DNA from 2 places in the Microbacterium sp. GXF6406 genome. Region 1 is predicted to be linked to the other one. Evidence: riboswitches for the same ligand, from Rfam matches in the RefSeq annotation. Region 1 holds a riboswitch; the other holds the start of a gene.
The links. Region 1 has a riboswitch for FMN ahead of pnuC (nicotinamide riboside transporter PnuC). Riboswitches for the same ligand answer to the same signal wherever they lie in the genome.
Positions count from the first base shown of each region.

Region 2: another riboswitch for FMN. It lies ahead of ribD (bifunctional diaminohydroxyphosphoribosylaminopyrimidine deaminase/5-amino-6-(5-phosphoribosylamino)uracil reductase RibD); the one in region 1 lies ahead of pnuC (nicotinamide riboside transporter PnuC).

Region 1 is NZ_JBSJZH010000008.1:81,544-85,139, forward strand. It holds gene ACWAUG_RS06750 (TetR/AcrR family transcriptional regulator) at 1-508, opposite strand, end outside; gene ACWAUG_RS06755 (hypothetical protein) at 607-1,638, shown strand; gene pnuC (nicotinamide riboside transporter PnuC) at 1,693-2,403, opposite strand; FMN riboswitch at 2,470-2,598, opposite strand; gene ACWAUG_RS06765 (DUF808 family protein) at 2,651-3,571, opposite strand.
Region 2 is NZ_JBSJZH010000003.1:57,566-61,161, reverse strand. It holds gene ribA (GTP cyclohydrolase II) at 1-115, opposite strand, end outside; gene ACWAUG_RS03260 (riboflavin synthase) at 112-741, opposite strand; gene ribD (bifunctional diaminohydroxyphosphoribosylaminopyrimidine deaminase/5-amino-6-(5-phosphoribosylamino)uracil reductase RibD) at 741-1,763, opposite strand; FMN riboswitch at 1,815-1,959, opposite strand; gene ACWAUG_RS03250 (TetR/AcrR family transcriptional regulator) at 2,078-2,698, opposite strand; gene mfd (transcription-repair coupling factor) at 2,833-3,596, shown strand, end outside.

The DNA of each region.
Region 1 (3,596 bases):
TCTGCACGGACGGCGCGGCGCGGCGGATCGCGTCGGGCTGCGGGCGGGTGACGGTCGCAACGGCGACGATCGTGCCGAGCGCATCGACCCGATCGTGAACGATGCCGGCCGTGTGCAGGTCGGAGAGCAACCCGTCGAGTGCGCTGACGGCACGGCTCTGAATCGTGCGCAACTCTGCCGCATCGCCCTGCGATGACCCGACGGCATCTGTGAGGGCGCCGAGGTCCATCTCGACGAGGGCGTGCACCAGGGCGGACCAGGCTGTGGCGGCATCGGCCGCGCGGGCATCGTGCGCAGCATCCACCGCTCGGCAGATCTCGTCGACGATGTCGATGGCTACGGCGTGGGCGAGTTCCTCCCGGGAGGGGAAGTTTCGGTAGAGGGTCGCGATGCCGACACCGCTGTGCGCGGCGATCGTCTCGAGGGCGAGCCCGTCGCCGTGTTCGGCGAACAGCTTGCGGGCCGTCGTCACGATCGTCTCTCGTCGCCGCAGGGCATCTGCTCGCACGCGTTCTCCTCGTCTCGGGTTGACAACCATCTTAAACCGGAGGAAAATCATCCGCATAGTAAGTGGAGGAAAGTCCTCCACTGTGAAGGGTCCACGCGATGTCCGACACGAGCGCACCGAAACCCCGCCTCCACCCCGGCTTCCTCTGGGGCGGGCTCATCATCGGGCTCTCGGCCATCCTCATCGGACTGCTGTCGCTGTTCATCCTCCCGTCGCTGCACTCCGGCGCCCGCGACGTCGCGCTCGGCATCGTCGCCGAGCAGCAGACGACCGACACCATCGAGCAGACCCTCACAGCCGAAGCCCCCGACGCCTTCGATCTCGCCTCCTACGACTCGGCCGACGACCTCGCCCGGGCCATCGAGGAGCGCGAGGTCACCGGCGGCTTCGTCATCGACGCCTCTGGGATGCAGGTGCTGACCGCCAGCGCCGGATCGACCGCAGTCTCGGCCACGATCTCCGCCACCGGAACGGCGATCGCCGCGAACCTCGGCGTCGAGGCCCAGGTCACCGACGTCGTGCCGCTGCCCGATGCCGACCCCAGCGGCGTCGGCATCGGCGGCCTCGCCTTCCCGCTCGTCTTCGGCGGCATCGTCCCCGCCGTCGCCTTCCGCTCACTGCTCCCCGGCCGTCGCGGCTGGATCCTCAGCGGCCTGCTCGGCTTCTCCGCCGTCGGCGGACTCATCGTCGCCGGCGTCCTCGCCCTCATGTTCGGCAGCATCGCCACCAGCGCCATCGTGCCCGTCGCCGCCGGCGTCGCCCTCGGCATCGCCGCCCTCGCCCTGCCCCTCGCCGGACTCTTCGAATGCTTCGGCGGCAAGGGCTTCACGATCGCCGCCATGCTCATGATGTTCGTCGGCAACCCGTTCGCCGGCATCTCCACCGGTGCCCAGTGGCTGCCGGCCGGCGTCGGCCTGATCGGACAGCTCCTTCCCCCGGGAGCAGCCGGAACCCTCGTGCGCTCGCTCGCCTACTTCGGCGGGGCGGGTGGGGGAGCGGCCGCGCTCACCCTCTCCATCTGGGTGATCGCCGGTCTCGCCCTCTGGTTCGCCGGCCCCGCGATCCGACGCGCAAAATCAACCGCCGCCGTCATCGAAGCGGACGCGGCTGAACCGGTTGTCGCAGCCTGAGACAGCGGTCGCCTGATGAGTCGGATGCCGCGGCGCGCAGCCGCGGCATCCGACTCATCGTTCGTCTGACGAAGAAATCCGAGGATCCGGCATGATCGTGTCGATCGTCGGCTTGGTGCCCGCCTGCGCCCGCCACCACACGACGAAACCGATCGCCGTGAACACGCCGTAGAAGACGTACATGAAACCGGTCGCGTAGTAGCCGGCGCTGAACAGCAGCGGCACGCCGACGACATCGACCGCGATCCAGATCAGCCAGAACTCCGTCCAGCCCTTCGCCATGCCGTACGTCGCCAGCAGCGAACCGACGAAGGTCCAAGCATCCGCCCACACCGGCTCGTATGAGCCGAGCACTCGGAACAGGGGAGTGAGGGCGACCGTCCCCGCCACCAGCACGACGACCAGGCCGATCCGGGCACCGTTCGGCGCCCACCGCGGACTCACCTGCCCGCTGTCATCGCGCGCCTGACGCCACCGCCGCCAGCCGTAAACAGCGACAGCGATGAACATCACCTGACGCCCCGCCTGGCCGAGCAGGTTCGGCAGCGAATGATCGGGGTTCAGGATCGTGCCGAGGAACACCGTCAACAGCAGAAGGTTGCCGATGATGCCCACCGGCCACGCCCACACCTTCCGGCGCATGCCGCCGAGCGCGCTCAGCAGGCCGAAGACGTTGCCGACCACCTCGCGGATCAGCAGGCTCTGCCCGCCCGGGAGCACCCAGTGCGAATTGAAGGCGTCGACGATGAAACGCAGGAATTCCAAGTTCTCTCCTCTCGGTCGTAGCTGCCGAGGGAAGAGGACGCCATGCGCGTCGCCGCGCACGGGTCACTCGTGCTTCTCCCATCCAGACTGTGACTGTCGGTACCGGAGTTCCACCGGTTCAACCTCGGCCCGTGAGGGCCTCGGGTCGCGGACTATGACCGCCGGTTCGGAATTTCACCGACCCCGGAGCACGTGTGTGTTCACGGGCAATGCTACTCCTGCAGCCCGTGGGCTCCGCCGCGTCGGCTCAGTGGGCCGCGACCTTCGCGGGGGACTCGCCGCCCTCGGTGAAGCTCGGGCGCTTGCCGATCATCCGTCCGATGAGCAGCACGACACCGACCACGACGAGCCCGACCGCGAGCCCGGCGATCGCGGAGACGATCGTCTCGCCGATCCAGGCGATGACGGCGCCGGCGGGGGCCAGCGCATCGTGGACGCCGTGCAGCATGTCGCTGAAGAGCACCAGCCCGACCTCGCCGAGGTTCGCGAGCAGCAGGTGCCCTCCGACCCAGAGCATCGCGACGGTGCCGACGACGCTGATCACACGGAACACCGCGGGCATCGAGCGAACGATCCGGGCGCCGGTGTGCCTGACCCGCTTCGATTCGTTCTTCGCCATCTTCAGGCCGATGTCGTCGATCTTCACGAGCAGCGCGACGGCGCCGTAGACGATGAAGGTCATGAGCAGGGCGATGACGGCGAGCACGGCGAGCGTCTGGCCCATGCTGAGCCCCTTGTCGAGGTTCGACAGCGAGATGAGCATGATCTCGGTCGACAGGATCAGATCGGTGCGGATCGCGCCGAAGACGAGCTTGTTCTCGTTGCGCGCGCCGCCCTCCTCATGCCCGTGGTGCAGGCCGAACCACTCGAGCACCTTCTCGGCGCCCTCGAAGCAGAGGTAGGTTCCGCCGATGATCAGCAGGAACGGCAGCACCCAGGGGGCGAAGGCGGTCAGCAGCAGCGCGATCGGGATGATGATGACGAACTTGTTGACGAGTGATCCGAGTGTGATCTTGCCCACGACCGGCAGCTCTCGGGCGGGGGAGATGCCCTGCACGTATTGCGGGGTGACGGCGGCGTCGTCGATCACGACGCCGGCGGATTTCGCGGAGGCCTTCAGCGCTGCGCTGAGGATGTCGTCGACGACGGCGAGCAGACCAACGGACATGCGTCCTCCTCAGGGGCGGAGAGTT
Region 2 (3,596 bases), on a different contig from region 1:
GCTCGGCGGAGAGGATGACATCGCCCTCGTTCTCGCGGTTCTCATCGTCGGCCACGAGCACCGGGCGACCGGCGCGCAGGGACTCGAGGGCTTCTTCGATGGTGGCAAGGCTCATCGCGAGCCTCCTTCCGGTGCAGCCCGGAACGCCAGCAGGCGTTCGACGTGACGGGCAAGAATATCGGTTTCGAGGTTGACGCGGTCGCCGACTCGGCGATGGCCGAGCGTGGTCGCGGATAGGGTCTCCGGGATGAGCGAGACCTCGAGCCAGTGGATGTCGGAATCGGCAGGGGAGACGGCGCTGACCGTGAGCGATGTGCCGTCGATCGAGATGGAGCCCTTGTCGACGACGAGGGGCGCCAGATCTGCGGGGATCGCGATGCGCAGCACGCTCCATTCGGCGCCGGGACGAACCTCGGCGACCTCGCCGATGCCGTCGACGTGGCCCTGCACGATGTGCCCGCCGAGGCGGGCGCCGACGGGCATCGCCTTCTCGATGTTGACGACCGTGCCCACGGATGCCGCGGCGAGCGCCGACACATCGAGGGTCTGCTGCATGACATCCGCGTCGAACGTCTCGGCGGTCGAGGCGATGACGGTGAGGCAGACGCCGGAGACGGCGATGGATTCGCCGTGCACCGCATCCTGAACGGCCTTCGGTGCGCGCACCGTGAGGCGCCAGCCATCGCCGGAGGGAACGATCGCGGTGATCACGCCGATCTCCTCGATGATTCCGGTGAACATCAGCGAACTCCTTCTGCCGGGTGGGCGATGGCGAGCAGATCGTCGCCGAGCGGAACCCATTCGTCGATCGTCAGTCGACGGGCGGCATCGATCGATGCGACGCCGATCTCGCCGAGCGCGAGACGCGACCCGCCGAGAAGAACGGGGGCGATGTAGGCGAGCACACTGTCGGCGAGGCCGGCGGCGATGACGGCGCTCGCGAGAGTCGGACCGCCCTCGATGAAGACTCGCTGGATGCCGCGGCCGCGCAGATCATCCATCACGGCGTGCAGATCATGGGTGTCGAAGAACAGCGGCTCGTGAGGATGACGGTGCACCGCGGCATCCGGCGGTGTCTCGCGCGACCCGATCACGACGGGTACCGGCTGATCCGGAAAGAGGGCATCGCCATCGCGCGCGGTGAGCGCGGGGTCATCGGCGAGAAGGGTTCCGGTGCCGATGACGATCGCATCCGCCGCGGCACGGCGGCGGTGCACATCGGCGCGGGCGTCGGGCCCGGTGATCCACTGACTCGTGCCGTCATCGGCAGCGGCGCGGCCGTCGAGGCTCTGCGCCCACTTCACGGTGACGTGCGGGCGGCCGAGCCGCTGGACGGCGAGCCAATCAGCGATGACGGCGGTCGCGGCATCCGCCTGCTCGCCGGAGACGACCTCGATGCCGGCGCTGCGCAAGCGCTCGGCTCCGCCGCCCGAGGCGGCTCCCGGGTCGTCGAGGGCGAAGACCACGCGGCTGACGCCGGCGTCGATGAGCGCCAGTGCACAGGGGCCGGTGCGGCCGGTGTGGTTGCACGGCTCGAGCGTCACGACGGCCGTCGCTCCGCGCGCGGCGCCCACCGGAAGCTTCGATAGCGCATCGACCTCGGCGTGCGCGGTGCCCGACCCCTGATGCCATCCCTCGGCGATCACCTCGCCCGCGGGGGAGAGGATAACCGCGCCCACCTGTGGGTTGAGGCCGCGGGGACCGCGGCGGGCGAGCTCGAGCGCGCGCGTCATCGCGCTGCTTTCTGCCTCTGTCACTGCCATCCGTCGTCCTTCGCTCTGAATCCGGGGTTCGCAGACGGCACGCTCACGCGCATCGTGCTGCCTCCCATCCGGACTAGCGAGATCGCTCTCGCATCACCGTCGGTCCCGGAATTCCACCGGATCGGCGCCTCGGAAGACCGAAGCGCTCGCGGACTGTCACCGCCGGTTCGGATTCCCACCGACCCCGGAGCACGTTGATGCCCAGTGTAGTCAACGCCGTTTCGCGGATTTCATTCCGCGTCATCTCCGCATCCCGGAAAATCGCCGATCAGTGCAGCGATGCTCGACGGCCCTGCCCATGCTGCCGCCCGCTCTCAGAGCGTGCTGTGCAGCATGCGGACGGCTCCGATGCGCAGGTTCTCGGGGGCGTCCGGGACATCCCGCAGATGGGCGATCAGAGAATTGCGGAAGAAGCCGTCGAACATCGCATAGGCCTCGGCCGGCCGCACCTGCGGTGTGCTGCCGGACAGCTCGGCGTAGCGGGCGACGACGCTCCACACCATGTCGGTGAGCAGCCCGTCGATCGCGATGATCGTGTCGCGGAAGCCGTTCTGGAACAGTGCCTGGTTGCGCAGGTCGTACCAGAGGCGGTGCTCGGCGCAATCGGCGACCAGCGTGGCGGCGAGCTCGGCGCCGAAGCCCTCCGCGAGCTCCGCGCTCGTGAGCGAGGTCGCTACGACGGCATCGTAGCGGTGCGCGCACTCGACCTTCGACTGCCACACGGCCTGGCCGATCAGGTCGTCCTTGTCGTCGAAGTAGTAGTGCAGGATGCCGAGGGAGAGGCCCGTGTGCGCGGCGATGTCGCGCAGACCGGTGTTCACGAACCCGCGGTCGGCGATCGTCTCGAGTGCGGCGGCGGCCAGTTCGCGGCGGCGCGCGGCGACCCGATCCGTGCGCACAGCGCGCGACGGGGCGTTCACGACGGCATCCACCATCTGTCCTCCTGGGTATGCCGCCGAGCATACTCCTGGTCTCGACGGATTTCGAGGGGTTCTGGTGCAGGCGTCGGGGTGAAGATCGCAGGCGAAGCCCCAGGTTCGACGTCGGGGGTGCGCAGTAGACTCGACGGGTGACTGTTCCCGGGATTCTGCGCGCCTTGGAAGAGGCCACCCTGTACCGCGACGCCCTCACCTGGGCGCACACCGACGCCGATCTCGGACTCGTCGACGGACTCGACGCTCCGGTGCTCGCGGGGCTGCTCTCCAAGAGGGCGGCGTCCGGGCATCCGGCAGCCCTCCTCGTCATCGCCCCGACCGGTCGCCGGGCCGAATCGTTGGCCGCGGCGCTGGGGTCGCTCACCCCCGAAGCCGAGATCCTCGACTTCCCCGCCTGGGAGACTCTGCCGCACGAGCGGCTGAGCCCGAGCCCCGACACCGTCGGGCGCCGCCTCGACACGCTCCGCCGCATCACCACCTGGACCCGGGAACGCCCGCTGATCGTCGTCGCCTCTGTGCGCGCGGCACTGCAGCCGATCGCGGCGAATCTCGGTGACGCCGCGCCGCTGGCCCTCGCGCACGGCGGCCGCGGACTCGAACTCGACGAGGCTGTCGAGCAGCTCGTCGAACGCGCCTACACCCGCGTCGACATGGTCTCGCGCCGCGGCGAGTTCGCGGTGCGCGGCGGCATCCTCGATGTCTTCCCGCCCACGAGCGAGCACCCGTTCCGCGTGGAGTTCTTCGGCGACGAGATCGACCAGATCCGCGCGTTCTCCGTCGCCGACCAGCGCTCCCTCCCCGGCGATGTCGACCGCGTCGAGCTCGCCGCCACCCGAGAGCTGCTGCTGACCGCCGATGTGCGTGCGAAGGCGGCATCCCTCGTCGCCGGTTTCCCGGC